Regions from separate parts of the Gracilibacillus saliphilus genome, predicted to be linked through region 2. Evidence: riboswitches for the same ligand, from Rfam matches in the RefSeq annotation. Region 2 holds a riboswitch; each other region holds the start of a gene.

Region 1 (11,360 bases), on a different contig from region 2:
AGTGGACATTTGTTCCGTTATATGTGACAAATGTGACGTTTTTTAAGCCCTGAGGACATCTATTCCGCTATTCATCGAAATTAGTGTTAATTTTAAATGTCCGTTAACACCAAAAAAAGGGTGTTATTGCGTCAAATAACGCTCTAAATGTCCACTCAACAAACTCTTCATTACTTTGCAGTAGATAACTACATCGAATCAATTAAACATGAATGGAGTAGAGGATGATCAATTAGAATACCCCTGCTTTCACTGTTAAAGCATGTTTAAAGTCTGCGATAAGATCTTCTACATTTTCAATCCCTACAGATAAACGGAATAGTCGTTCACTAATACCTCTAGCTTCTCTTTCTTCCGCTGGCATTGCAGCATGGGACATGGTAGCCGGGTGAGATAAAATTGACTCGACTGCACCAAGGCTAACTGCAAACACAGGAATAGATAATTGTTCTACAAAACTTTTGGCATCGACATGATCCTTTATTACAAAAGATAATACGGCACCTGGGCTAGAAGACTGTTTGGCATGAATGGAAGAACCGGGATGATGTTGTAAACCTGGATAATAGACATGTTCAATTTCATCATGTGAATCGAAATATTCAGCTAACTTTATTGCTGATGCTACACTTCTGGAAAATCTCGGTTCCAACGTTTTCATACCTTGCAATAATTGATAGCAATCTTTTGCACCAAGAATCGCACCATAGGTGTTTTGGACAAACTTCAGTTTAACGGCCAGTTCTTCATTTTTGGTAACTGCTAAACCGGCAACAATATCACTGTGACCAGATAAAAATTTAGTAGCGCTATGTAAGACGATATCAACACCTAGATCCAGTGGTTGTTGGTGCAGAGGGGTCATAAAGGTATTGTCTAAATACGTTAAACATTTGTATTTCTTTGCAAGTTGAACTACTTTACTAATATCGGTAATTTGTAATAACGGGTTTGCTGGGGTTTCCACGTAAATAACCTTTGTATTTGACTGAATGGCTGCTTCTATTTCTGCTGGATTTGTCATATCAACAAAAGTATGTTCTATCGAAAATTGCGTTAATAATTGCGTAACAAAACGAAAAGTACCGCCGTAAACATCTTTCGTAATGACGATATGATCACCAGCTTGTAACAGCATGAATGCTGACGATATCGCGGCCATACCAGATGAAAAAGCAAACCCTGCTGTCCCATTCTCTAATTTGGCAATCGCAGCTTCTAATTGGTCACGTGTAGGGTTACCTGAACGACTATAATCATAATCACCAAATTCATTTAATTGTTGCTGATGATAAGTGGATGATACATAAATTGGCGGGTTAACCGCACCTGTATGTTTTTCATGATAGCCTTGCTGATTCCCTCCATGTGCAAGTGTAGTTTCTTTTGAATATCCCATCTTATTTCCCTCCTAATGCTTGTTGGATGTCTTGTTTCAAATCTTCCACAGCTTCAATCCCAACAGAAAATCGAAGTAATGTATCACTAATTCCCCGTCTCTCCCGTTCTTCTTTTGGAATATCTGCGTGGGTTTGAGTTGCTGGGTAGGTAATAAAGCTTTCTACTCCTCCTAAACTTTCTGCAAATGATATAATTTTTAATTTTTCTAGAAACGGAGAAACCAACGATTTATGCTGTACTCGAAAACTAATCATAGCCCCTTTACCAGGGTATAGAACTTCCTCGACTAAGGATAGTTCTTTTAAAAATGCAACCAATTGTCTGGCGTTTTGTTGTTGCTTCTCCAAACGAAGTGACAATGTTTTCATTCCTCTTATTAAAAGCATTGTATCCAGTGGTGAAAGTATGGCACCAATGGCATTGTGGAGATAGGTTAATTGATCGCCTAATGTAACATCCTTTACTACGACTAATCCGGCGAGTACATCATTATGTCCACCTAAATATTTAGTAGCGGAATGAATCACAATATCTGCCCCTTGTGTTAAGGGCTGTTGTAAATAGGGCGTGTAAAAGGTGTTGTCAACAATAAAGAGTAATTGATGCTTCTTTGCCAATGTAGCTAATTTCTCGATATTAATTTCCATTAAAAGCGGGTTAGTTGGTGTTTCTATGAAAATAGCTTTCGTTCTTGGGCTAATATACTGCTCCATTTCTTCTACATCTGCATATACTGGTCTGATGTTATAAGATTCTTGAAAATGCTGAAACAATCGATAACTTCCACCATAAATATCTTCGGTTACAATTATTTCATCATCTTGCTTGAATAAGGAGAAGACTAGTTGGATGGCAGCCATACCTGACGAACAGGCGTAACCTTTTGCACCTTTTTCTAATGTTGCAATCGCATCTTCTACAATTTCCCGTGTAGGATTTGCTGTTCGCGTGTAATCATAACCAGTTGACTGTCCAAGTGATGGGTGTTGGTATGCAGTTGATAGATAAATAGGTGCTTCTACTGCACCAGTACGCGGATCTTTCCGATTACCTAATTGCGCAAGAGTAGTTTCGATATTGTTCATTTTGCTCCATCCTTTCTAAAATAAAAAAAGAGGTCTTCGATAAGTAGAAGACCTCCTTGATTAAGGTTGCATTCTCTTATCTTTGGTAATATACCGTCTGGATTTAGCACCATACAATTGCATTGCTGGTTGCTGAGGTGTCATCGGGCCAGTCCCTAGACCTCTCTCGATAAGATATTGTATTTATGGAAATATAATACAAACATCATACAATACTAAGGAAATAATTACAAGGTAAATCTTAAAAAATATTTATATGGAATCTATTGACAATTATGAAAGAATGGATTATAGTATGTACATTATCAACAGTGGAAAAAAATGAAAATAACATATGATCTTATCAAGAGAGAAGGAGGGAACTGGCCCGGCGAATTCTCAGCAACAGGCTAAAAAGCACTGTGCTACTTCCAGCAGGTATTACTTGGCAGATAAGAGGAAAACTCCTACTTTATCGTCAAGTAGGAGTTTTCTATATTTATAATCCAAGTTTTCCTATTGGGATAGGATATTTACACTAAAAAAATTCCACTTTATTGTAGTGGTGAAAGTTGGGATCTGAGATGTTAGCAATCATCGCGATATTAGCTGCTTGTCTATTTGCCTTTAATATTGGGGCGAGCGGTTCAGCAGCTAGCATGAGTATTACGTACGGTACTAAAGTAATCAAGCAACGTAAGTATGCGTTAATCATCGCGGGGGCAGGTGCCGTTACGGGTGCTATACTTGGAGGTCAGCATGTTACGAATACGCTTGGAAAAGGTATCATCTCCGAAGAAATTTTAGATGTAAGAATTGCTTGTATTATTTTAGTTGTTTCGGGTTTTACATTGTTAATTACGAATTATATTGGAATTCCGTTATCCACAAGCGAGGTAACAGTGGGAGCTATCATTGGAGTTGGCCTCAGTTATCGACAACTGAATCTTCAAATGGTATTACTCATTATAGCTTTTTGGATCATTATACCAGTTGCGGCTTTTTTAATCACACTGTGTCTTGAAAAAATCAGAATAAAAATAAATAATAAAATAAATTATCGGCCACCAGTAAAGCTTTTAACTTTTTTATTACTGTTAACTGGTATAATCGAAGCGATAGCTGCTGGTATGAATAACGTAGCAAATGCATTAGGACCGTTAGTAGGTGCAGGGATTACTTCTATGGAAATGGGTTTACCTTTGATGGCGCTCATTGTAGCATTAGGTAGTATTTTTTTTGGTGGCAGAGTATTAGAAACCAATGCCAAAAAGATTACCTCACTGACTTTAGGAAATGGTATTGTGATTTCCGGTGCAACAGGAGGTTTGGTAGTAGTTGCCTCCTTGTTAGGTATTCCAATACCGATGACCCAGGTAACTACTTCGGCGATAGTCGGGATAAATGCCAGCAAACAATTTAAAGAAGTTTGGAAACAAAAAATTATCCATCAAATAGCGAAAGTATGGATTACATCGCCAATAGTATCATTAGTGATTGCCTTTGGCTTAACAGAAATGATGGTTCATCAAAGTTTTGATCAAGTGATACTGTTAGCATTAGCCATTATTGCTACTTATATTTTAGTCAGATATCGAGAAAAACCAACAAAAGCTAATACAAAAAAAGGATGGGATCAACATGGGGAAAGTTTACTTAGTGGGAGCAGGACCAGGAGATGAAGAATTAATTACCGTAAAGGGGTTACGTGCTATACAAGAAGCTGATGTCATCCTGTATGATCGATTGGTAAACCTATCATTACTACATCATGCCAAAGAACAAGCAGAATTGATTTTCTGTGGCAAAGAACCACGCAAGCATGGGTTGATTCAAGAAAAAATAAATGAACAACTTATTTATTATGCCTCTAATGGAAAAGTTGTAACCAGATTAAAAGGTGGAGATCCTTTTATTTTCGGCAGAGGTGGAGAAGAAGCCATTCATCTTGAAGAAAATCAGATTGAATATGAAGTGGTACCAGGAATCACTTCTGGAATAAGTGCTGCAGCATATGCTGGTATTCCGCTCACTCATCGTCACATCAGCGGATCAGTGAGTTTTATTAATGGTTCCAATCCAGAGGCGAAAACAGATGAACAATGGCAGCATATTGCCAATGGAGCTGATACTTTGTGTTTTTATATGGGAATAAAGAAATTTCCGATTATCTGTGAGAAATTAAAAAATGCAGGATTAAGTAAGACCACTCCTATCTCTATTATACATTGGGGAACCCTTCCACAACAAAAGACGATTGTTGCCGATTTAGAAACGATATCAGGTAGGTTAGGTGAAATCAGCAATCCTTCACTAATTGTAATCGGAGAAGTAGTTCGTTTACAGGAGCAAATTAAATGGTATAAGGAGTCAACAGAAGCTTATATGTAAAGAACAATGACTAGTTATCATGATAACTAGTCATTGTTGATCACATTCATAATTTGTTCTTGGTCTTTTTCCCAGTCCCATTGAGGATTTATTCGGTCTATAAATTGTTGTAGCTGTTCTTCTGACAAGTCTTTTTTTCCATTAGAATTGTTAAGATAGGATTTCAATTCCCATTCGCCGCCTTTTTTATTTTTGATCGTTTTCCACTTCACAGTAAATATATAGTCATTTCCATTAATATCAGCGTGAATTAATAAGATATCCTTGTGTAGAATAAAGTTACTTAATATCATGAATAAGCACCTCCTAAATCAAGTATACCACACAATGAAAGGGATTACATTGCAAGGAAGGGTTGGGACATTCATCATTTTTAAAGGAATGAATATAAAGGGAATAGAGGAGGTATGTGAATGGCTGTAATAAAAGCAAATGATGCGGATGTGAGATTATTAGCACGCTTAATGAGAGCAGAAGCAGAAGGTGACGGTCAGCTCGGAATGCTAATGGTGGGGAATGTAGGTGTGAATCGGGTGAGAGCTCGCTGTTTAGATTTTGAAGATATTAATTCGATAGAACGAATGGTATATCAAAGTCCAGGAGGCTTTGAAGCAACACAAAAAGGGTATTTTTATCAACGAGCAAGAGATAAAGAAATTCGTTTAGCTCGAAGGTCAATCAATGGGGAACGCAATCATCCGGCAAGTAATTCTTTATGGTTCTTTATGCCGCAAGGGACTTGTCCAGAACAATGGTTTGGCCAATGGAATGTAGGACGTTTTAAGAGTCACTGTTTTTATAACCCAACCGAAGCAGATTGCCCGAGTGTATTTGGGACTTTTTAAAAACACTATACAAAGCGTTTTAGCGAGATGGAGAAGTATTAAAAAAAGTTTTTAGCAACTGGAATATGAATAATTTTCTATTCCAGTTGCATGAGCAGTAGTATAACTGGTAGGAAAATCTACACCATTCAATTTTTACTTTGCTTATTTATTGAAACTTTTGGAAAGAACCATAAAATAACAAAGGTTAATGTTCCGATCATAAATAATCCAGTATATACAGTGTGTAAAGCATAGGTTAAACCATCTTGCATCGATGCCAATGTTTCAGGAGAAATGGTTTCTCTCATTCCTTCATCTAACAACATATCTGTACTGGCAACTTCAAGTTCTTCGCCTCTTTGTTGGTAAAAGTGATGTAACCGCATGTTCAATATTCCACCTAGAAGTGACGCTCCGACTGCACTGCCAATAATTCGCATGAACATGTTTAACGAGGTTGCGACCCCTCTTTCAAACCACGACACCGTATTCTGGATCGAGACAATAAATGTCGTTGAAGATAATCCCATTCCAACACCAACGACAAATGAACTGATTCCAGCATAGATTGGTCCTTTATCTGCATCTAATAAAAAGAATAGGAATGTACCGAGAAATAGGGCAAAACCACCGGCGAATGCTGTCTTGCGGAACCCTATTCTTAAGACAAGGTGTCCTGCAAGTGTAGCCGAAATTGGCCAACCTATCGATAATGTACTTAAGGTGAAACCAGCCACAATAGCAGATTCCCCCATAACGCCTTGGACATAGGTAGGAAGAAAACTAGAAAGCCCAAGTATAATCATACCGGAAAGCAATGTTGCAATATTGGCAATGACAATTAATTTATTTTTCCATAAGGTTAGTGGCATCATCGGTGATGTCGCCTTTTTTTCTTGCCATATAAAAATTGCCATACAAATTGTAAAAATAAGCAATAAACTAATCGTTTCAATGGATGTCCATGTCCAATTCGTTCCTGCCTGTACGAACACGATGATAAGACAAGATATGGCGATAAAAAACAGACCAGATCCTAGGTAATCAACCGATTTTTTCTCTGTATCGACTTTTTCGTGGAAAAAGACCATGACACCAATTAATCCGATTATCCCTATCGGAACATTCATCCAAAAAATCCATGCCCAATCGATAAATTGAACGATAATTCCTCCGAGTAATGGACCAATTACAGAGGAGATGCCCCACACACTAGCTAAATACCCTTGAACTTTTGCCCTTTCCTCAACGGTATACATATCGCCTACAATAGTAGTGACAATCGGCTGAATCGCACCAGCACCAAGTCCTTGAATTAATCGGAATACGATTAATAGTCCCATGGTTGGTGCTAGTCCACAAAGAATCGATCCGATTAAAAAGATCACAACACCGATAATAAAGATAGGCTTTCTGCCAAAGAGATCTGCAAGTTTTCCATAGATCATCGTTGTGACAGCCTGCATTAATAAAAAACTAGAAAAAACCCAACTGTATAAAGAAAAACCACCCAAGTCAGCAACAATATTAGGCATTGCCGTCGCTACAATTGTTCCTTCTATTGCTGCCATGAACATCGATAAAACAAGTGAAACAAGAACGAGTGGCCGATTCGTCTGTTTTTCTGGCATATGCGTCCGTCCCTTTTTATAAGCTGTTTCTATTGTATCAGAAATTAGCAAACATGTATGAAAAAAGCAAATGAGGAACATATATGATAAAATAAAGAAAGCGATAACACAAGGAGGGAATAGCATGATTCAGAATCGGTTAGACGATTTATTACAAGGGTTTTTAAATAACGGACCAGCAGGTGTAGCTTTATCTGTCAAGAAAGATAAGCAATCAATCTATGAAAATTATTTTGGATATGCAGACTTGTCAAAACAAAAAGAGATAAATAGCAAGACGATTTATCGTATTTATTCCATGTCTAAAGTAATTACGTGTGTAGCAGGATTACAATTAATGGAACAAGGAAAGATTTTGCTGACAGATCCACTTTCCGCCTATTTACCAGAATTTCAGAACATGCAAGTGTTAGAAAATGGCCAGCTTGTACTAGCAAAACGGGAAATAATGGTTAAGGATTTGTGTACGATGACTTCTGGATTAACCTATGGCGGGGAACGTACAGAGGTAGAGAGAATGACCAGTCAAGTGATGGCAGAGGTTCGCGATGAAGAACGTTCTTTAAATGTATCAAAATTGCGATTGTTGACAAAAAAATTGAGTAAAAATCCATTAGAGTTTCATCCAGGCACCCATTGGAAATATGGACTTAGCCATGATGTGCTTGGTGCATTAATTGAAGAGGTAAGTGGTCAATCATTTGGAGAATACTTAGCTGAAAACATTTTTCAGCCGTTAGGTATGCAGGATACTTTCTTTAACGTCCCGCTTGCTAAGAAACATCGATTAGCAACTTTATATGATCGAAAAGAAACTGGTGAACTAGTAAAGAATACAAAATTAGATAGTTATGCGGAACCGATCGCTGTTTTTGAGAGTGGTGGCGCAGGGCTTCATTCTACTTTGGAAGACTATCAAAAATTTGCTCACTGCTTAGCATTAGGTGGAACCATCAATCATGTAACGATTCTAAGCAAGCATACGATTGAGTTAATGGCACAAAATCATTTACCAGATGAGCTGCTGCCAGAGTTAGGCTGGAATGATGAAAATGGTTATGGTTATGGCTTAGGTGTACGAGTGATGATCGATCAGACTAGAGGAGGAAGTAATAGTTCCATCGGTGAGTTTGGTTGGTCAGGTTTGGCAGGTACATATGTATTTATTGATCCAAAAGAAAAACTTTCGGCGGTTTATATGCAGCAAATGCTGCCAAACTTTGAGTTTTATCATCAACCAAGAATCCGTAATGTCATTTATGGCGCACTTTTGTAAGGAGGAATTTATATGGCACTGATCAAATGCGACTTTTTCTCAGAGGTATTAACGATTAGTACATCGATGACGGTGATCTTACCGGAAGAAACCACGACACAAATTGGACTTAAAAATAATCGATCAGACGGAAAGGTCCCAGTTTTGTATTTGTTACACGGTTTTAGTGATGATCATACAATCTGGACGAGACGGACATCGATCGAAAGATATGCAGCGGAATATGGGATTGCGGTCGTTATGCCTCAAGTCGATCATAGCTTTTATACAGATATGCAGTACGGCAAAAAGTACTGGACCTTCATTTCTGAAGAACTGCCACGAATTGCTCGATCCTTTTTTCCGTTATCTGCAAAGAGAGAGGATAATTTTGTAGCAGGCTTATCAATGGGAGGATATGGTGCTTTTAAGTGGGCATTGCGTAAACCGGAACAATTTACGGCAGCGGCAAGTTTGTCAGGTGTATTGGATATTGCCACACACATTGTAAAAGATCGTGAGCAAGATGATCCCATTGGTAATGCACTATTTCATGTATATGGGGAGCAAGGTCTCCAGGGGACAGATCATGATTTATTTTTTGTTATAAACAATTTGCTAAAGAATGATCAACAATTACCACAATTATTTCAAGCGTGTGGAACAGAGGATTTTCTGTGGGAGGACAACCAGAAATTTTTTCAATTTGCTGAAGCGAATAATCTTCCGCTAGTACATACTTTCTCAGAGGGAGCTCATGAGTGGGGATACTGGGATGCAAAGATTCAAGAAGTGCTAGCATGGTTACCAATAGAAAGAGGATAAGTATGAAAAAGCACTACACACGTCCATTAGATCAAGGGTACATGTGTAGTGCACTTTATCGTTATTATGCGTGAACAAGATCTGAAACGATTTGATAAGAATTTTTACGTTCTTCATGATCATAAATTTGAGAATTAACTATCACTTCATCTGCTTCTGTTTCTTCAATAAATGAAGCTAATTTTTCCCTTACTACATCTTTATCTCCCACAATAGTTGATTTGCTATTTACAGATTTTTCTACTGATGCTTTTTCATAAATTGTCCACTCTTGATCAATATCATCAATAGGTGGCATCAGTTGAGATGGTTTTCCGCGTATCATGGACAAGAATTGCTGTTGTTGAGAAGTAGCTAACCATTTTGCTTTTTCAGTCGTTTCAGCAGCTATAATGTTTACACCAACCATGGCTTGTGGCTTACTTAGTTGATTTGAAGGTGTGAAACGATCTCGATACAATCGTAATGCTGGTAATGTATAATCAGGTGAAAAATGGCTTGCGAATGCAAATGGTAGTCCTTTTTCAGCTGCAAGTCGAGCACTGAAGTCACTTGAGCCCAGTAGCCATAACGGCACATTTGCTCCTTGGCCAGGTACTGCTTTTACCCGAGCCGCACCTGCAAAATAGGCTTCTAATTCTTCTACCTGACTTGGAAAATCTTCCGGGCTACTGTTTAACGTCCGTCTTAAAGCATGAGCAGTTGCTTGGTCACTGCCGGGTGCTCGTCCTAATCCTAAATCAATCCTATCCGGATATAATGCATCGAGAGTTCCAAATTGTTCGGCAATAACTAATGGTGCATGATTGGGAAGCATAATGCCTCCAGCACCTACACGGATTTTCTCGGTGTGGCTAGCTATATGACTAATTACGAGTGATGTAGCTGAACTTGCAATACCAGGCATATTATGATGTTCCGCCAACCAGTAGCGGTGGTATCCCAATTTTTCCACGTACTGTGCTAAATCGGCACTATTTTGAAAAGATAATGTAGCATCATGTCCATGTAAGACAGGTGCTAAGTCTAATATCGAAAATTTAACATTGGAGAATGCATTTCCCATGTGATCACTCCTTGTTTTACTTGAGCATGTAAGAAATGATACGCTCAAAAGGAGCAAAGGTCTAATAATTTGCCTAGGGGTGATTTCCATTCAACTAAAGCGTATATATGATGAAGCGAGTCATGAAGATGGTTTTCGCATTCTTGTTGACCGTGTTTGGCCACGCGGGGTTTCAAAAGAAAGAGCACAGATAGATATGTGGTTAAAAGAAGTTGGTCCTTCACCTAAGTTAAGAAAATGGTTTGATCATGATCCTGCTAAATTTGAGCGGTTTAAGCAGTTATATTTAAAAGAATTAGAACATGATGCAGAAAAACAGGAAGCACTAGATCAATTGCGTACTTATGATCAGGAGTATGAGCATAACATTACATTAGTGTTTGCTGCGAAAGAGCAGCAGTATAATCATGTAGTGATACTGAAGGAGTTAATTTTATAAGAAAAACCAGGCCAACCTGCTCAATCTTTATCACTAAATGATAAGTTGATCTGCAACCCGTTTAGTAGACATTATGAAATATATAGACCGTATGACAACCACTGCGGCTGCCCACTTCCCTTTCCGTGGGGTGTGTCCTACAGCTAACTTTTTCGAGCAAAACCCACTCGAAAAAGTGGATCTTCAGGTCTAACGATTCCTACAGAAGTTGAAGTGGACGGCCTTCGTTAAAATTTGCTCTACAACATATGTCAGACCTGGCAACTTGGGTTATCTGTGAAAGTCCAAGATATGGCATTTTCTTATCATACTTTCATAAAAAAGTTGTGATACCAATGGTTATATTCTTTCTTATCTCACATAAAAAAACCGCTTATGCTAAAAAGCATAAGCGGTTTTTTGTTAAGCACTAAATTAGTTTTTTACTACGTTAGCTGCTTGTGGTCCACGGTTACCTTCTT
Region 2 (8,684 bases):
ACCAGTCTCTGTCATCCACCAAGTATCGTGAATGCGGACATTTAAGCTCTTCCATGCCCATTGGATTACTTCAGGGTTTAGAGGCTCACCAACACTTAATACATGTCGTACAGATGATAAATCAAATTGTTTATAGAGGTCCCCTTTTGACAGAAGCATACGGAAAGCTGTCGGTGCACTATACCAAATCGTTACTCCTAATTCTTCAATTAAAGAATACCAATTCTCAGCACTGAAGCGTCCACCTTGGATCACAACGGTTGCTCTGTTCAATAGTGGTGCAAACAAGCCATATACACTGCCTGTCACCCAGCCTGGATGAGACGTACACCAATAAACATCATCATCTTTAATATCTAGTACCCATTTTCCTGTCACGATATGATGTTGTGCTGCACGATGGGCATGTAGTACGCCTTTTGGTTTACCAGTAGAACCACTAGTATAATGAATAATTAAACCATCCTCCCAGTCAACCCATTCCACATACTGATCACCGTCAACAGGTTGTAACGGTTCTTTCTCGATATCCTCTACAAAAAGAATCGACTCTAGTGAAGGAATATCGTCTTTCGGTACACGTTTAACTAACTCCTGATCAGTAATTAGTAAAGTACCAGCACAATCATTGATACGGTCTCTAACCGCTTCTTCCATAAATGCTTCAAACAAAGGACCAGCGATAGCCCCTACTTTAATAGCTGCTAAGATCGCGATATAGCATTCAGGTGTTTTAGGGAGAAATACAAAAACACGATCCCCTTTCGTTACCCCATATTCTTTTAAAATGCGAGCATAATGGTCAGTTTGATCCTTTACTTCTTTAAACGTATACGATTGCTTTTCGTCCTCATTCATATAATGGAGAGCAATTTTATCACCATATCCCTCGGCTACATGACGATCAATTGTTTCATATGCTGCATTAATTTTCCCAGTCTTCGCAGCAGATAATAAATCTTTTGCATCTGACCAATCAAAATTTTCTCTTATTTCGCCATAGTTGCTTAGGTTATATTCTCCTTTAATAGTTGCGATATGTGTTGTTGCCTGCTGTGTCATTTGATGTTCCCCCTTGAAGACCGGTTACTGTTTGTTCAAGTCTAAAGATTCTAAAATTTCTGATTTTAAATGTGCTAACTCTTCACTTCCACGATCCCTTGGTCGCTCTTGTTCTATCATAATCTCTTTCTCTACCTCTCCTGGTTGCCCTCTTAAAATAACAACACGGTCACATAGATAAGTTGCTTCATCTATATCGTGTGTTACTAATACAATAGTAGATTGATATTTTTTCCAAACATCTAATAATAAATCTTGTAATTGCATTTTTGTGAAAGCATCTAATGCACTAAACGGTTCATCCAAAAGGAGAATTTCTGGCGATGTCACCAGTGCTCTCGCAATGGCTACACGTTGTGCCATACCTCCTGATAACTCACGAGGATAAAGCTTTTCTTTTCCCCTTAAACCTACACTTTCTAAATACTCAATAGCTCTATTTTCCTTATCTTTACGGCTACCTGTCAATCCGAATGTTACATTATCTAACACATTTAACCATGGTAGCAGTCTCGGCTCTTGGAAAATAAAGCCTGTTGTATCATGAATTTCTTTTGATACGGTTCCGTTAATTTCAATTTCACCATCATATTCAGGATCCAGCCCTGATATTGCCCTTAGTAAGGTACTTTTCCCACATCCACTAGTTCCAAGCAAACCGATAATTTCTCCCGGTTTCACTTCTAAGTTAACATTTTGTACGGCAGTAGTACCATTAAACGTACGGCTTACATCTCTTAATGCTAGACTCATATTAAATACTCCTTCCTATTTCTCTAAACGATCCTGCCAGTGCAAGGAACGATCTTCTACTAGCTTTAAAATCCAGTCGGTGATTTTACCGATAATCGCAAATAGAATAATACTTGCCAAAATAGTTTCAGGGCTTGACATATTCTGACCAAAGACAAGTAAAAATCCTAATCCTTGACTTGCGCCCATCAGTTCTGCTGCCACTACAAACATCCAACCAAGCCCTAAGCCACTACGCATCCCCACTAAAAAGGACGGTAAAGAAGCTGGCAAAATAATTCGCTTCACCAATTGTAAAGTATTTAATCCGTACATTTTTCCTACTTCAATTAATTTACGGTCTACGCCTAATATGCCGCTAACAATATTTAAATAGACAGGGAAAAATACCCCAACTGCAATCATTGTAACTTTTGATGTTTCACCAATCCCCATCCATAAAATAAACAATGGCACCCATGCTAGCGATGGGATCGAGCGAAACGCCTGAATCATCGGATCAAAAAGCTGTTCTGCCTTTTTATAAAAACCGACAAATGACCCGAGAACAATCGCAGCAACTGTTCCGATAACAAATCCAACAAGTACGCGATAAGTCGTAATCCAAACATGTCCCCATAGCGATCCATCCTGTGCCATACTTATAATTTTTTCCACTATGGTACTCGGTGCTGGAAGTTGATTAGAAGGGACAACACCAACACGACATAAAATCTCCCATATGATAATGAAAAGGACAGGAATGATGCTTCCCATAAACACGGTTTTTACCAGTGAATCTTTTTTCTTCTTAATGGATGCTTTTTTCCCTCTCACTTCTGATGGTGCTGGTTTAACATAGCCAGCCGTTACGTTATTTTGTTGCTCAGCCATTTTTTGCCCCTCCTAAATTCCTAAAACTTCTCTAAAACGCTCACTAATGGAAATCTTACTTTATTCGATTACCACTTCTGCATATTCTGGATTGATTAGTTCATTCGTTAATGCTTCGACATCATCGTCTTCTTCCAAGTCTCCAGCATTTTTCAACACATTACCAGCTGCTTGGATAGATTCAATATGTTCATCTCCAGGTATGGGATTAGACAAATCAGTTCTTTCTACTAACTGAATTTTCGCAACATCTATACTAATATCAGCTTCTTCCGCCAATAATTCTGCTGCTTCTTCTGGATTTTCTAATACCCACTCACGTGCTCTTTCATATAGTTCAATTACTTCTTCAACATATTCTGGATAGTTCTCTGCAAACTCTTCACGAACATTTAAGAAACCGTACGTATTTAGATTAATATCTCTATAAAAAAGTTCTGCTCCTGATTCTAATTCATGTTTTGCCATATGCGGGTCAAGGCCTGCCCAAGCATCAACATCTCCGTTAGATAATGCATTTCCACCATCAGCATGCTGTAAATTCACAAGTTCAATATCATCGATAGACATACCCACCGAGTCAAGTGCTCTAACTAAGAAAATATATGGATCTGTTCCAAGCGTTGCTGCTACCTTTTTCCCTTGTAAATCTTCAATTTTTTCAATACCTAAATCTTCATTAGTAACTAATGCTGTCCACTCAGGCTGGGAATAGATATACACATTTTCCAATGGTACGTCATTTGATTTGGCGATAAGTGCTGCTGCACCTGCTGTTGATCCAAAGTCAACACTGTCACTGTTTAAAAATTCGATTGCCTTGTTACTCCCTTGACTTAGTTCCCACTTTACATCAATATCTTCTTCGCCGAATGCATCTTCTGCCCAGCCAAATTCTTTTAATACAAGACTTGTAGGTGAATAATAAGCATAGTCTAAACGAATTTCAGTTGGTTTTCCTTCGTCCGCTTGGCTGTCTGATGAACAGCCAACTGCCAAAATAATAATAATTCCAAATGCTGCAATTGCAAGAAAACTTCTTAAATCAATTAATGGTACTCTTTTCATGATAGATATCCCCCAGATATTTTTTCTTAAATTTCACATGCATATGTTGAAATCGTTCCTCTTAAACGTTGTGCCTCTTTATATGTGCAACGGTTATGAACAACTTGCAAGCCACCTTCGAGCGCTACTTCTTCTGCCTTTGGAGAGACAACCCCTTCTTGAAGCCAGAATACTTTGGGATTTACTTCTATTGCTTCTTTAGCAATCTCTACTGCTGCTTCTGGACTACGGAATACTTGTACAATGTCGATTTCAACCGGTACACTTTTTAAGTCTGGATAAGCTTTCTCACCAAGAATTTCTGTTTCTCTCGGGTTGACCGGAATGATTTTGTAACCTAGTCTTTGCATTTTTCTTGCCAGACGGTAACTTGGTCTTGCTTCTTTTCCACTGAGACCTACAATAGCTAATGTTTTTTGGCGCGTTACTTCTTCACCATTTTCAATGTATCGTTCGTATGGAGAATTTAATGCCCATTTAATAATACCTTCATCGTTAACAACAATTTGTTTTTCTTTCTCTTCACCAATTCCTGTTGCCTTTACTAATGCTTGATCTAAATCATTTTTGATATCTCGCACGGATTCAATTCCTACAGATAAACGAACTAACTCTTCCGAAACACCCGTTTTTTCAAGTTCTTCTGTTGTTAGTTGTTGGTGTGTGGTAGAAGCCGGATGAATAATCAGTGATTTAGCATCACCCACGTTTGCAACATGTGACCACAGTGCAACATTGTTGATTAAATCACGTCCTGCATCGCGCCCGCCTTTGATACCAAATACAATAATCGAACCAAATCCATTATTTAAAATTCTTTTTGCTAACTCATGAGACGGGTGACTTTCAAGTCCTGGATATCTAACCCATTCCACTGCTTCATTATTCTCTAAGTATTCTGCAAGCTCTTGTGCGTTTTGGTTATGTCTTTCCACACGAATATGCAATGTCTCTAGTCCTTGTAGCAATTGGAAAGCATTAAATGGACTTAGTGCGGCACCAAAGTCTCTAAGTAATTGCACACGTACTTTTGTTATAAATGCTAGTGTTCCGAAATCTACTGCATAACGGATACCATTATAGCTTGGATCCGGCTCCGTAAATGCTGGATATTTTTCAGAATTCCAGTTAAAACGTCCACCATCAACAATAATGCCGCCGATTGAAGTTCCATGGCCACCAATCCATTTTGTTGCAGAGTGTACGACAATGTCTGCTCCTAACGTGATAGGTTTACAGCCAAATGGTGTTGCGAAAGTATTATCGATAATTAACGGTACACCAGCATCATGTGCGATCTCCGATACTCTTTCAACATCTAATACTTGTAAGCCTGGATTACCGATGATTTCACCGTACACAGCTTTTGTTTTATCCGTAATAGCTTCTTTGAAGTTTTCAGGATCTGTTGGGTCAACGAATTTAACGTTGATGCCATAGCGCGGAAGTGTTACATTGAACAAATTGTACGTTCCGCCGTAAAGGTTAACCCCTGCGACGATTTCATCTCCTGCACTTGCTAAGTTTAATATCGATAAAGTAATAGCTGACATCCCTGAAGCAGTTGCAACAGCCGCAACCCCATCTTCTAGTAGTGCCATTCTTTTTTCAAAAACATCTACCGTTGGATTACCAATTCTCGAATAGATATTCCCCGGCTCATCAAGTGCAAATAATCTTTCTGCATGTTCTGTGTCGTGGAACACGTAAGAAGTAGATTGATAGATCGGCACTGCCCGTGACCCTGTTGTTGGATCAGGTGCTTGCCCTCCATGCAGATGAATTGTTTCCGGATCGTAAGTTGATCGTTTAAAATTAGTCATTATTTATTTCCTCCCCAAGTTAAAATTCAGAAAATTAAAAAAGCCTTCTTCGATAAGAAGAAGGCTTTAACTGACAGAACAGTAGTCTTCCCCTTATCTTTCAGGATAAATATCCTGCAGGAATTAGCACCTTTTAAGCCGTTACTTAATGGTTGCTGGGCGTCATCGGGCCAGTCCCTCCGCCTCTCTGGATAAGAGTGATGTTATTTAGTTGAGCATTAAAGAAAAACTTGGCTTATCACCAAGTAGTGGCGAAAGCCTTAGTTTTACTTATAACTTTGTACATTCAAAATTCTCACTGCGTCGAACTACCACTCGGCTAAAATTTTATACTTTTTTAACGTAAAAAAATCTCCCTATACTAAAGATAGAGAGACTGAATAAATATATTCGCTCTCTTATCTCTCTAAGCATATACGCTTAGTGGAATTGGCACCTGTATTAAGGACGATTCACTTAATGGTTGCCGAGGCTTCACAGGGCCGATCCCTCCACCTCTCTCGATAAGAAGTATAGAATTCCGAGTTGTTTACTCGCTTTTCACTTTCGTTATTTAATACTTTAGCATGGCGCCAAAATGATGTCAATATGTTTTCTGAAAATTATATCAAATAAAAATGTGACTGTGACTGTTGTTTACTAACAACTTCTTCATTATTACTGGCAACTTTGGGTCGTTTACTATCAACTTTTTGATTTTACTGGCAACTTTGGGGCATTTACTGGCAACTTTTCGATTTTACTGGCAACTTCGGGGTATTTACTGGCAACCTTTCGATCTTACTGGCAACTTCTCCTTCTGCAAAAAAAAAGCGACGGTGAGTTACTACCGTCGCTTTTGGTTCTTTAGTTTAAGTCAGATGGCTTCTTTTCCATTACTTTATCGATTAAACCATAGTCTTTAGCTTTTTCAGCTGACATAAAGTTGTCACGATCTGTGTCTTTTTCAACTACTTCAATAGGTTGACCAGTACGGTCTGCTAGAATTTGGTTTAGCTTTTTACGCATTTCGATAATACGGTTTGCATGGATCTGAATGTCAGACGCTTGACCTTGTGTACCGCCTAGTGGTTGGTGAATCATTACTTCACTATTTGGTAATGCATATCGTTTACCAGGCTCACCAGCAGCTAAAAGGAATGCACCCATTGATGCTGCCATACCAATACAGATTGTTGATACATGCGGTTGGATGAACTGCATCGTATCATAAATAGCCATACCAGCTGTAATCGAACCACCAGGTGAGTTGATGTATAAGGAAATATCTTTATCTGGATCTTCAGCTGTTAAAAATAGCATTTGAGCTACAACACTGTTTGCCACATTATCATCAATGCCACTACCTAACATAATAATTCGGTCTTTTAAAAGGCGTGAATAAATGTCATATGCACGTTCGCCTCGGTTTGTTTGTTCAATAACTGTAGGGATTAAGTTCATGAAAAATTCCTCCTTTTAACACTTGCTTTTTTCATTCATGAAATCTAACTATTTTTATCTTAACGGAATGGTCAAAAAAGGTCAAACGATTTGATTTTCTAACTTCATCCTACCCTTAACTGTAACGATTTAAACCTCCAGAATCAAATAATCAAAGTTTGATATATCTATTGAAATTATACGAGTGATTCGCTATAATTATTCTTGTCGCCTTTTATCATGGGGTGAATCTTGTACTGATAGTAGTCTCACTTTATGCGCCCGTAGCTCAGGGGATAGAGCAATGGTTTCCGGTACCATGTGTCGGGGGTTCGAATCCCTCCGGGCGCGTTCTCTATAAAACTAGTCATACCAATGATTTTGAGCGTTTTTTCTTCTTGGTATTTTCACTTGGAAAACAAAGAATTCTAACATTTTTCTAACATAGCTTTTAAAAATACTATTTTATGCTATAATAAAAACACAAGTATAAGGTTAGACACCGCCATTTTATGTGGCGTTTTTTTCTTTTGTGTGGTATAATATAGGTACGTGAAAGGAACGTTCCCCGTCAGCGTTATCACGTGTGCAAATGAGAATGTCTCGAGGATTCGATTTTGCAACAAAGACGGGAGAGTACATAAAACGGCCGTCTTCGGCTAGAGGAAACCACTTGATTACATTGAAGTCCTTAGTTCCACTTTGGATATCAGTAGATGTGATGGGGTGGTTTTTTCTTTTTAGGGGCAGTTTTCCACGCTGCCCCTTTAACTACATAAATTATATTGTATTTACGACTTACTTAAGAAAATAATTGTTCAAATGTGTTCGGTCCTGCTATTCCATCTACACCAAGACCGTTATCACGTTGAAATGCTCTTACTGCACTTTCTGTATTCTTGCCAAAGATACCATCTACACCTAACGTGTCATATCGCTTGCATGTGAGAATAGATTGTAAGATCCACGTTAAATTACCTTCTGCACCTCTTTCGATATTAACAGATGCGCTTTTTGTTTTAGGACCCCATATTCCATCTACTGCAAGACCTCGTTTGAATTGTTTGTTTAATTCTCTTTGATATCCTTTTACAAGTGCTTTTTTGGTATTAGGACCAAAGATATTATCTACTGCTATTTTCAATCCATAACGGTCATTTAACGTCTTTTGGATATATGCAATAGTACCTTTTGTTGTTGTTTCTGATTTAACTTTTGATTTTGGTGTTTCGACTTTATATCCTTTTAGTCTTGCCCTTACTTTCTTCATATCAATACCAGGGCACGCGGTATTTGTTCCACTAAATTCATTATGACCATTCACATCATTTACAGATAGATTGAATCGTTTCATGTTGTATTTAGCACGTTCATCAAATGCTTTTTCTTGTGCTGGTGTAAAATTACCATTACCAACCACGCAGATATGATACGTGGTGTTATTGTGTCCATAGATACCGTTTGTGACTACATTTGGATCATAGTTGAGTTGTACAGTGCCATCACGTAAGATAATCTCATGATAACCGCCTGTTACCCAACCTTTACTTTTCCAGTGACGTTGAAAAGAAAACACGTCACCTACATCTGTTGCGCTGTGGTGACGTGCTATGTTTTTGATTTTAGAGCGTTTAGAGTTACCTCCCATGGTTTTACCGCGTAAATCTTGTATTTTAACCATTA
Region 3 (11,360 bases), on a different contig from region 2:
AATATTATTAGATAAAGATAACCTAATAGCAAACCGCCCGGTCCCGGATGAGAGCAGTCATTTTCTGAAAAAGCCGTCAGAGCAGCATTTTACTGATTCCTGTAATGAATTTTGGTGGGTATCTCCATATGTAGCCAAAGGGCTGTGCCGAGGAGAATTTTTTTATGCGACCTTTCATCTTGATAGAGTATTACGAGAGGAATTGTTACGAATAATAGCATGGAATGTTGGTGCGGAGCATGATTTCAAAGTGAATCTTGGTGCTGTTAATAAGTTTCTCCATCATTATCTAGATAATGATGTATTGAAAGCGTTACAAGAAACCTATCACATAAATTCGTTGGACAAATGTTGGGAAGCATTATTTTCAATGCAAGAAATATTTCGTCAACAGGCAAAGCAATTAGCAAATCGCCTTGGATTCGATTATCCTGATCAGTTTGAAAAAGTTATACCATATATTCATAATCTTCATCAGCAATACAGCAATTGAAATCACAATAGAAAAACAAAGGAATGTTAAAAATGATCTTCATTTTTGCGGACATTTAGTACGTTATTTCGACTGAAATATGCCTATATGAGGAGTTCGTCAACACCTCTTGATGTGAGAACGGTGACTGGTACGATGATGTCATCGAAGCTCCTCCTTGCTAAACCGTTAATTTCTTTTCCCCATCATACCATAGAAGAACAGCTTAGTAATATCTTCAGCTAACGGTAAAATATAGTCGCTGACATTGTCTTGTTTCATATAATCTTTAAACATATGAATATAGATCATAATCGCTTCTGTTGAAATATCTTGATGAATATATCCTGTGCTTTTCCCTTCCTCTATCAGCTGGTTGAATAAAGGGAGTGCTTTTTCCTGATATGCCATATCAATATATGACCCTTCATTTGTAAAATCATTCATCAGATAGTGATAAAATTCCTCATTTATTTTTGCTGCATCATCCGTTTTGTTGAAAATAATCTGTTCAATTTTCTCCGGAAACTGAACATCACTGTCTATTATATCTAGGAATTTTTGATATTCCTTTTCGACGAAATAAATCATTGTTTCATGAATCAGTTTTTCTTTGCTTTCGAAATAATTATATATGGTAACCTGGGAGACATTCGCTTCACTTGCTATTTTGGCGATCGGAACATTTTTAATTCCGTCATTAGAAAATAGTTGAAGTGATGCTTCCAGGATTTTATTCATCTTTCGTTGAGTTCTTTTTTTGAATCCATCCATTGTTGTCACCTCTTATATAGTATTTTAAGTTAAATTATGAAATATAACAACAGATTTATTTCAAAAAATCCTTGATAATAGTCATATACTTCTATAATATGAAATATATAAGTTAATATATTTCAAAACTTAGGAGGTTTTGATATGAATATGATTGATGTAAAAGGAGTAACTAAGAAATTTGGTAAGTTCACTGCTCTTAATGGGATTGATTTAGAAGTTAGGAAAGGCGAAGTTTATGGTTTTATCGGCCCGAATGGTGCTGGAAAATCGACGACTATACGTGTCTTATTAGGGATTATTCAAGCAACGTCAGGAACGGCGAAAATATTTGGAAAGGACGCCTGGAAAGATGCGGTAGAGATTCATCGTAAAGTGGTTTATGTACCGGGAGATGTCCATCTTTGGGAAAATTTAACCGGAGGAGAAATTATTGATACCTTTTTAAAATTACGTGGTGGAATTAATAAGACAAAGCGTGATGCATTAATAGAGCGATTTCAGTTAGATCCGCGAAAAAAAGCTGGGACGTATTCGAAAGGGAACAGACAAAAAGTAGCATTAATTGCTGCTTTTGCATCTGAGGCAGATTTGTTTATCTTAGATGAACCGACTTCTGGACTGGATCCTTTAATGGAAAATATTTTTCAGCAATGTGTAGAAGAAGTGAAGTATGAAGGGAAAAGTGTCCTGTTATCCAGTCATATTTTATCCGAGGTGGAAAAACTTTGTGACCGTGTCGGTATTATCAGACAAGGAGAAATGATTGAAACTGGTTCGTTAGATGAATTACGTCATTTAACAAGAACGAACATTATTATCGAAACGGAAAAATCTGCGGCAAGCTTAAGCAATCAATCAGGCATTCATCAATTTACAGAGGAAGACGGCGTATATTCATTCCAAGTAGATCCTGAAAGCCTATCGAGCGTTATGCTGAAGGTTGGTGAGTTAGGTGTCAAACGAATTGAAAGTACACCACCAACATTAGAGGATTTATTTATGCGTCATTACGAAACAGACAGTGTAGCGGAAAAGGGGTGACGGAATGCTTTTTCATCAATTGAAATTTTTGCTCAGATTTAATGCGCGTCAAAATTGGCTTGCCAGTATTATTTGGACATTGTCAATTGTTGGGATTACAGTGGTGGTAGCAGGCGCTTTTGTGAACCTTTTCGGATCTGCACAAGAACGCGATACAATGGCTCAAACGCTTGAAAACCCTGCAATGGTTGCGATGGTTGGACCGGTATATGGGATTGACAACTATACGACAGGTGCAATGATGGCGAATCAAATGCTATTGTTTACTGCTATTGTGCTCGGAATTATGAGTATATTAATGATAACCAAGTTAACTCGGAAGCAAGAGGAAGAAGGGAAATTTGAATTAATTCGCTCGATGCCGGTTGGTCGCTTATCAAGTTTGAGCAGTGCGTTAATTGTAGTTGCACTGGTTAATTTGATTATTGGATTGATAACTTCTATTGGTTTGATTCTGATTAATGTAGAAAGTATTGATGTAGAAGGTTCGATCATGTATGGAGCAGTTTTAGCGGTAACGGGCCTCATGTTTACCGGCATTACGGCAGTGATAACCCAGTTAACGGAAACATCCCGCGGTGCAATAGGGTTATCAATAGCTGTATTGCTTTTGGCTTATTTTGTTCGTGCGATTGGAGATGTCAGTAGTGAAGCGTTAAGTTTGCTATCACCATTAGGCTTAATTTTACGGACAGAAGTTTACGTGGAAAACATTTGGTGGCCAATTATCGTTTCGGTTGTGATTGCATTGGTGTTTACAGTACTAGCTTTTTACTTGCATAACCGAAGAGACCTAGGGGCAGGTTTACTGCCGTCTAAGCCTGGTAAAAAAGAAGCTTCCAAACTCTTATTATCACCACTTGGTCTCATATTACGGTTACAACGTACGCAGATCATTTCCTGGCTGGTGGCGATGCTTTTTTTAGGTGCCTCATATGGATCGGTCTTAGGTGATTTGGAATCATTCTTTGCAGATAATGAAATGTTCCAGCAACTCCTAGGAGATAATTCGGAATATACAATGACAGAACAATTTATGACGATGCTAATGGTGATTCTATCGATATTTGCGACAATCCCAATGGTCATTTCTTTTTTGAGAGTACGTGGGGAAGAGAAGAAAGAGCGTAATGACCACCTATTAACTACAGGCATTTCAAGATATAAATTACTAAGCTATTATCTTGGTGTATCAGTAGTAATAGGTGCAGTTTCATTATTTATTGCACTATATGGATTATGGGCAGCAGGAGCGGCGGTAATGGACGATCCGATTCCTTTGAAAAATATCTTGAAAGCGGGGATGTCTTATGTACCTGCGATGCTTATTATCTTAGCGCTTGCCAATCTGTTATTTGCGTTTCTGCCAAAATGGACATCATTAGTATGGGCATATCTGGTATTTTCGTTCTTCACTGTATACTTAGGTGGGATGATAGACATACCAGAATGGTTAGCAAACATTTCGAGTTTTAACCACATCCCACAAATTCCGGTAGAAGCATTTACGTGGACACCATTAGTGGTTTTGCTAGTAATTGGCCTAGTCGCTTTAATAACTAGTCAATTCGGCTATCGGAATCGAGATGAGGTAGGGTAGTGGGACAGGATTAATGTCCCACTTTCAATGAATAGGGGACATTTCGTTTATTTTCATCTCCCATTTCAGGAAAGATAAATGTCCACGGCATGCTTGTTTTAGCTGGAAAGCATAATCTGGATTCCTCAATATACTGGCTGGCTATTTGCTTGTTGTCTTGAAAGAGTTGGATGTTGATATTGGTTAAGTCCGTTTCTTCCGATTGGAAGTTATGAATTAATGTTGTAATGAGTAAGTCATTGCGGTGATTTACTGCTGTTCTGACCGGAACAAACGTGACTCCATCTTCCGCATCCTTTTTTGTTTGCTCAAAAATCTTCTTTATATCTAAACGATCTTCATTACTAATGGTTCTGTTCCACGCATCTTCAAAGTGTAATTGCTGCATAATTGTCAGCTCCTCAAAATAATTAATTGAAAGGTGTGCCTATATAGAAAGAAATCGGGAGATTCTACGAATCAAATGATTGATCGTCAATCAACAACTATCAACGAAACTGTATTTGCTTTTTACTAAGATAGTTTACAACTAGTAGAGCTTTACTTATATCATTATTTTATCAATAACTCATCGGTTACAACAACAACTTTATGTTTGCCCAGTTTTTCTTATTAGCAAAGAAAGTATAAGAATTGGGTGCCTGTCTACGCAAGCGCCCAGAAACTAGGCGATTTCACGAATCGCCCTGCGATAAGTCATCATCGGTTCGTAAGCTCACCGTGATTCCTTTATCTCAGTTGATTCTGACGCCGCTACGTTTCTAAACGGGCACTCTGCGCTTTTCTTATTAAGTTTAAAAAACACCTAGTTTCATAACTAGGTGTTGTAGTTTACTTATTCAGATACAGGAATGATTGCTCCGTCGTATTCTTCTTCCATAAATGTTTGGATTTCTTCAGAACGTAGTACATCTACTAATGTTTGGAGTGCTTCATTATCTTCATCTTCAGAACGAGCAACAATTAAGTTAGCATATGGTGAGTCAGGACTTTCAAGAATGATGGCATCTTCTGTTGGTACTAAGCCATGTTCAATTGCATAGTTCGTGTTGATTGCCACAACTGTATCTTCTTCTCTTTCATAATTTTGCGTTAAAAGCGCAGGTTCAATACTTGTATCAAACTCCAAGTTTAATGGGTTTTCTACAATATCTTCAACTGTGGCTTCAGTTGGATCAACATCTTCGTCAAGAGTAATAAGTCCTTCTTCTTGTAATAGTAACAAATTACGACCATGGTCTGGAACATTACGACTCATAATAATGGTTGTTCCTTCTTCAATATCTTCTACACTTTCAACGTTTTTAGAGTAAAATCCTATTGGTTCAATGTGAACTCCACCAAGGTCGACAAAGTCATAACCTTTTTGTTCTTTTTCAGTTTCCAAGAATGGCGTATGTTGGTAATAGTTAGCATCCAATAATCCACTATCTAAGTCTTGGTTTGGTAGTACATATTCTTGATATGTTTCAATTTGAAGCTCGATACCTTGTTCCTCTAATAATGGTGCAGCTTGTTCAAGTACTTCAGAGTGAGGAACTGCTGACGCCCCAACAACAATCTTTGTTAACTCTTCATTTTCTTCAGTTGCACCTTCATCGTTAGTTTCTTCTGTGTTTTCTTCACCATTGCTAGTGTCTTCTGCACCTTCCTCATTGTCTGCTGTACCACATGCTACAAGTGCTAAAGACAGTAATGCTGTAAGTAAAAAAATAATTAGTTTTTTCACAATAGATCATCCCTTCTTAAATTTAAAATTTTATCTTTTATCTATCACTTTGGATAGGAAATCCCCAATAAATTGAACAATAAACACGATAACTACAATAAATACAGTACAGAGAAATACTACATCAAAATCCCAGCGTTGGAAACCTTTCATATAAGCAAGGTCACCTAATCCACCAGCACCAATTACACCTGCCATCGCTGTATAGCTGATTAGGGCAATTAATGTAACGGTAAGCCCAGAAATAATCGCTGGCATCGATTCAGGTAATAATACTTTAAAAATAATCGTAGAAGCTTTTGCTCCCATAGATTTCGCAGCCTCGATAACCCCTTTATCCACTTCTTTCAAACCGATTTCGACAAGACGTGCGTAGAAAGGAGCTGATCCAATAATTAAAGCAGGTAATGCCGCTTTCCAACCACGAATTGTACCAATTAAAAAGTCAGTAAAAGGGAAAAGTAATAAAATTAATATAATAAATGGTATTGCTCGAAATACGTTAACAATAGTTGCCGAAATAAAGTTTATCCATCTATTTTGCCAAAGGTTACCTTGGTCAGTTAGGAAAAGCAATAATCCAAGTATAATCCCAAGAACAAAGGTACCAATACCGGCAAAAATGGTCATGTATAGTGTTTCCCAAGTAGCTTGCCACATATCATCCATTACTACATTTGGAAATAATTGCTCAAACATGTCTTAACACCTCTACTTCCACTCCGGTGCCTTCTAGAAAAGTAATAGTCTCCTCTAAGATTTTTTTATCACCATTTATTTCAACATATAGGGTACCATATGCCCCTTCCTGTGTTGGCGCAATCGATCCTTGTAAAATGTTTATCTCAACATCAAATTTCTTAGCTACTTCACTAATAACTGCGCGTTTTGCATTATTTCCTATAAAGTGTAATTTGACAACCTCACTATCTTCCTTGTCATTAATAAATTCTACTAAGTTTTCCTTTTCGTATTCTAAAGGATTGAGTTGCTGTACAAATCGTTTGGTCGTTTTTGATTGTGGTTTTACGAAAACATCTAGTACGTCACCTGTTTCCACAACATTACCATTTTCCATTACAGCAACACGGTGACAAATCTTTTGAATAACGTGCATTTCATGTGTAATTAATATAACAGTTAGGTTTAACTTTTTATTAATAGATACTAACAAATCTAGGATATCATCGGTAGTTTCAGGATCTAGCGCTGAAGTCGCCTCATCACAAAGTAATACTTCAGGATCATTGGCAAGTGCTCGAGCAATTCCTACACGTTGCTTCTGTCCACCACTTAATTGTGATGGGTAAGCATTCTCTTTTCCTGCAAGTCCAACAAGATTAATTAACTCTTGTACTTTCTTTTTTTGCTCTGTTTTCGAAACACTAGCGATTTCAAGTGGAAATGCAATGTTATCGAAAACGGTTCGAGACCATAGCAAGTTAAAATGTTGGAAAATCATACCTATTTTTTGGCGTTTTTTACGTAATTGGTTCGTTGACATTTTGGTAATATCTTTCTCATGGATAACAACCGAGCCATTGGTTGGCTCCTCTAATCGATTAATTAATCGAACGAAAGTACTTTTACCAGCACCACTATAACCAATAACGCCAAATATTTCGCCTTGTTCTATATTAAGTGAAACATTATCGACAGCTTGCACTTGTTGTTTTTTTGTTTGATAAAGTTTCGATAAGTTTTTTATGCGAATCATTCTTTCACTCTCCTTCGTTTACAATATCGTAAACACATAAAAAAACCTTTCTGCACTAAGAGGACAGAAAGGATGATTATTCGTTGTCCTCTTATCTTTCAAAGCATAACGCTTTGATGGATTTAGCACCTATCAGTGTAAACTGACGGTTGCCGGGTTTCATAGGGCCATTCCCTCCACCACTCTTGATAAGAGCTTTCATATACAATTCATAACCAATATAATATCATCACGGATGACATTCGTCAATTCTTTTTGAAAAAGTAAAACTATTCAGAAAATTGGAGAGGAGGAGAGTTTGTGAGTGCAAGAAATAGATAGGGAGAGCATCGAGTGTACCTAATAACGAAATTCAGCTTCCACTTTAGCTTTAATCGCTAGTCTACCTGGTTCGATAGGGGTGATAGGACTGTCTGTGGAAACTCCTAAAACTACTGGTCGGCTTTCACTTTCTTCACGTCTGGAAATTTCTTTTAAGGAATACGGAATAGAACTAATGCTTACACCTAACTCCTGCGCAATAATGCTAGCTTTTATCTGCGTATTTTCCACCGCTTTTTGGAGCGCTTCTAGATAATATCGATCTTGATTTGCTACCGTTAATTGAATGTTACGGACAGTATTTGCACCGTAATCAACGGCTGTATCAATGATTAGTCCAACTTTGTCAATTGGTTCGATAATAACCTCTAACAAATTCGTTACACGATAACCTCTAAAAATTTGAATGCCTTCATCATAGTCATACTGAATATCCATCCGGTAATCATATGTCTGGATATGATGACGGGGGATATTCTCTTGAAGCAGTGCTTGAATAATGTTGTTGGTAGACTCAGCATTCTCGCGTTGCGCTTTTTGGAGATTGGAATCTTCTGTTATAACGCCAAGGGTAACCACTGCTTGATTTGGTTCAACTGACACCGTACCATCGCCTGTTACTAGTATCGAATAATCAGTCTGACGTACTTGTGAATGAGACCTTATATTTGGGTTAGCATAATACATTGTTTTCACCTTTTCTTGTTTATTATTACTTCTACTTTATTCGGAATAAGGTGAATACATGCTTTTTCATACTAAAAAAGAAACGGAGAAATAACTAGTCGAGATAATCGGGACTTGCTTTTCGTAGTAAAAAAACCGCACAACTAATGCAAAGCAGTGGAGAATATAGAGAATAGATCTATTTTGATAAACGTCTTGCATATCAGAAGTATAAAGAGTATAAAAACAGCTAAAGATAAAAGTGGATTTTGAAAAAACACCTAAAAAACGTGCTATGCAATGTTGATACGGATTTTCCACAGTATGAACTCCTATTAAATTAACCTCCATTAATGAAAATTTCACGTGGGAAAAAACAGTATGTTAAAACCGTTACATTCAGGGCAGATGATAAACAAATGAAAATTATATAGTCTAATATTAAAGTAATGGATAAAAAGATAATTGTTCAACTAATGATTAATGTATGCGCACTTACAGATACAAATAACCAGTACATTGGGTATTGCAATCAATATACGGTTTCCAAGAATAAAATAAACGGCACACCCACTTTTAACATAGATGGACCAAACTATACCCATTAGCTTCTTTTCATGGTATAGCGACAGGGGTATCGCCTTCAGAAATACCTCTTTCCCATTTCGGAGGGGCTAAAAATGCTCAGGGTGAAAAAATTATTACTTGCTTAATTAGATATCAATTATTAGCCAGTAGCTATTGATTCATTGTTTCGGAAGAAGAGATAATATTAAACCAAGAATTTTAGACATAGTATTTACAAAAGGAATGATAGGTTATGGAAACAGATAAATCACAACTAACAGCAGCCGAAATGGGAAAACTTTGGGCAGTTTATAATGGGAATACCATGGGCAAGTGTGTACTTAGCTACTATCTTAAACATGTGGGTGATGTGGATATTAAAAAAGTTTTAGAACAAGCTTTGAATTTATCTCATTCACTTAATCAAGATATCAAACAAATATTTAATCAGGCGAACTTTCCAATCCCAGTTGGATTTACCGATGATGACGTTAACTTGGGTGCACCAAGGTTATTTTACGATGAGTTTTATCTCCATTATTTGAAATATTTAGGGAAAGCGGGGATGAGTATTTATAGCGCTGCTATTCCTTTGGTTACAAGGAAAGATGTAAGAAAGTTTTTCCTTAATGCTCTTAGTGAAACTGCCCAATTAATGGCTGCAGTCGATGACGTATTAATAGTAAAAGGAGAATTAATGAATTCACCAACCATACCCGTTCCTGAAAAAGTTGATTTTATTAAAAAACAACACTTTTTGAATGGTTTTTTGGGAGACGTTCGTCCTCTCCATGGACTAGAGATTGCTCACCTTTATGGTAACATTAACAACGATATTACAAGTAAAGCGCTCATTATAGGCTTTAGTCAGGGAGCAAGAAATGAAAAAGTTAGAACGTATTTAGAGAGAGGAAAGAATATCAATCAAAAACATATTGAAATGTTGTCAAGCAAACTGCATAAAGATAATGTTCCTGCGCCATCGCTTATAGACCATTTAGTAACTACATCGATTACGCCGGCATTCTCAGATAAACTTATGGTTTATCATAAAATAGACATGTTCTCCATGAAAATCAGAGAATATGCCAATGGTGCTTCACTGAATGGAAGAAGGGATATCGGAGCATTGTATGGACGATGTTTAATGGATGTTTCACTTTATGTAGAAGACGGTGCTAATATTATGATTGATAATGGTTGGATGGAACAACCACCAGAAGCGGTTGACCGAGAAGACCTGTCTTCAAAAGAATAATAATAGCATAACTCCTAGTCGAAGTTTAAAGTTTAATATGGTGATAAAAAAACAGAACGCTTACATTTAATGTTGAACTGCACCCCAATTGTTGGACACAATCTAACAATTGGGGTGCAGTTTTTTATGCTAAAACTACTGTGATTTAGTATCGGAACTATTTCACCAAAGGCCCATTTCTTTAATTAAGATAAGAAAGTATAAATTTTGCGCAGATGTCTAGCTCCGAGCGCCCAGAAACTAGGCGACTTCACGAATTGCCCTACGATAAAGAAGACTTGCCGATTGGTGAAACCAGAGGCTTAGTCGCACTTATGCCTTTAGGTGAAAGTCATCATCGGTTCGTAAACTCACCGTGATTCCTTTATCTCAGTTAATTCGTTCCAGTCGCTACGTTTCTAATCGGGCGCTCTGCGCTTTTCTTAATTAATCAATGATTGTAATGGTGCAGGAATTCTGCCACCACGTTGAATTAATTTATCAGAAGAAAATTCACTCACACCGATAATGGGTGCGCGACCAAGCAGCCCACCGAACTCTACGGTTTCTCCTTCTTTTTTGCCAATCACTGGTATGACCCTTACTGCAGTTGTTTTTTTATTAATCATACCAATCGCCGCTTCATCTGCAATAATGGCGGATAAAGTCTCTGGACTGGCATTGCCTTCTAAGGCGATCATATCTAATCCAACTGAGCAGACGCATGTCATTGCCTCTAATTTAGAAAGGTTTAGTGCTCCTTCTTCAATTCCACGGATCATGCCGTTATCTTCACTAACTGGAATAAAAGCGCCACTTAACCCGCCAACATAGGAACTTGCCATTGCACCACCTTTTTTAACAGCATCATTCATCAATGCTAAGGCTGCGATCGTACCGTGCGTTCCGACACGTTCTAATCCAATTTCTTCTAATATTTCAGCAACACTATCATTCATTGCATTAGTAGGTGCTAGGGAAAGGTCCATAATTCCAAAAGGTACATTTAAGCGCTCCGCGACAACACGCCCGATTATTTCGCCAGCTCTTGTAATTTTAAAAGCTGTCTTCTTAATCACGTCGGAGACTTCACCCAAATCCGCATCAGGATAACGTTTCAGGGCATGAAGGACAACACCAGGTCCACTTACTCCAACACTTAGGACTGCTTCTCCTTCACCAGCACCATGAAAAGCTCCTGCCATAAATGGATTATCCTCAACAGGATTACAG

The links. Region 2 has a riboswitch for S-adenosylmethionine ahead of GHT08_RS01525 (PLP-dependent aspartate aminotransferase family protein). Riboswitches for the same ligand answer to the same signal wherever they lie in the genome.
Region 1: it holds a riboswitch for S-adenosylmethionine, as region 2 does, so the genes downstream of both, GHT08_RS12895 (methionine biosynthesis PLP-dependent protein) here and GHT08_RS01525 (PLP-dependent aspartate aminotransferase family protein) in region 2, are expected to answer to the same signal.
Region 3: it holds a riboswitch for S-adenosylmethionine, as region 2 does, so the genes downstream of both, GHT08_RS08510 (methionine ABC transporter ATP-binding protein) here and GHT08_RS01525 (PLP-dependent aspartate aminotransferase family protein) in region 2, are expected to answer to the same signal.

Annotation. Positions count from the first base shown of each region.
Region 1 covers NZ_WJEB01000019.1:4,611-15,970, reverse strand. The annotation lists gene GHT08_RS12900 (aminotransferase class V-fold PLP-dependent enzyme) at 233-1,399, opposite strand; gene GHT08_RS12895 (methionine biosynthesis PLP-dependent protein) at 1,401-2,486, opposite strand; SAM riboswitch class I at 2,560-2,662, opposite strand; SAM riboswitch class I at 2,824-2,924, shown strand; gene GHT08_RS12890 (inorganic phosphate transporter) at 3,050-4,147, shown strand; gene cobA (uroporphyrinogen-III C-methyltransferase) at 4,107-4,856, shown strand; gene GHT08_RS12880 (hypothetical protein) at 4,883-5,149, opposite strand; gene GHT08_RS12875 (cell wall hydrolase) at 5,270-5,701, shown strand; gene GHT08_RS12870 (MDR family MFS transporter) at 5,830-7,314, opposite strand; gene GHT08_RS12865 (serine hydrolase domain-containing protein) at 7,439-8,590, shown strand; gene GHT08_RS12860 (alpha/beta hydrolase) at 8,603-9,394, shown strand; gene GHT08_RS12855 (LLM class flavin-dependent oxidoreductase) at 9,459-10,460, opposite strand; gene GHT08_RS12850 (DUF488 domain-containing protein) at 10,540-10,899, shown strand; gene GHT08_RS12845 (cold-shock protein) at 11,314-11,360, opposite strand, start outside.
Region 2 covers NZ_WJEB01000001.1:320,966-329,649, reverse strand. The annotation lists gene acsA (acetate--CoA ligase) at 1-1,062, opposite strand, end outside; gene GHT08_RS01540 (ABC transporter ATP-binding protein) at 1,087-1,815, opposite strand; gene GHT08_RS01535 (ABC transporter permease) at 1,831-2,688, opposite strand; gene GHT08_RS01530 (aliphatic sulfonate ABC transporter substrate-binding protein) at 2,749-3,756, opposite strand; gene GHT08_RS01525 (PLP-dependent aspartate aminotransferase family protein) at 3,783-5,579, opposite strand; SAM riboswitch class I at 5,670-5,777, opposite strand; SAM riboswitch class I at 5,975-6,089, opposite strand; gene clpP (ATP-dependent Clp endopeptidase proteolytic subunit ClpP) at 6,426-7,022, opposite strand; tRNA gene GHT08_RS01515 (tRNA-Arg) at 7,280-7,352, shown strand; gene GHT08_RS01510 (peptidoglycan recognition protein family protein) at 7,804-8,682, opposite strand.
Region 3 covers NZ_WJEB01000006.1:80,316-91,675, reverse strand. The annotation lists gene GHT08_RS08545 (aminoglycoside 6-adenylyltransferase) at 1-493, shown strand, start outside; gene GHT08_RS08540 (TetR/AcrR family transcriptional regulator) at 662-1,246, opposite strand; gene GHT08_RS08535 (ABC transporter ATP-binding protein) at 1,391-2,290, shown strand; gene GHT08_RS08530 (ABC transporter permease) at 2,295-3,890, shown strand; gene GHT08_RS08525 (SLAP domain-containing protein) at 3,901-4,278, opposite strand; gene GHT08_RS08520 (MetQ/NlpA family ABC transporter substrate-binding protein) at 4,726-5,619, opposite strand; gene GHT08_RS08515 (methionine ABC transporter permease) at 5,650-6,318, opposite strand; gene GHT08_RS08510 (methionine ABC transporter ATP-binding protein) at 6,311-7,336, opposite strand; SAM riboswitch class I at 7,425-7,531, opposite strand; gene GHT08_RS08505 (SIMPL domain-containing protein) at 7,676-8,344, opposite strand; gene GHT08_RS08500 (DUF3231 family protein) at 9,144-10,148, shown strand; gene GHT08_RS08495 (PFL family protein) at 10,571-11,360, opposite strand, start outside.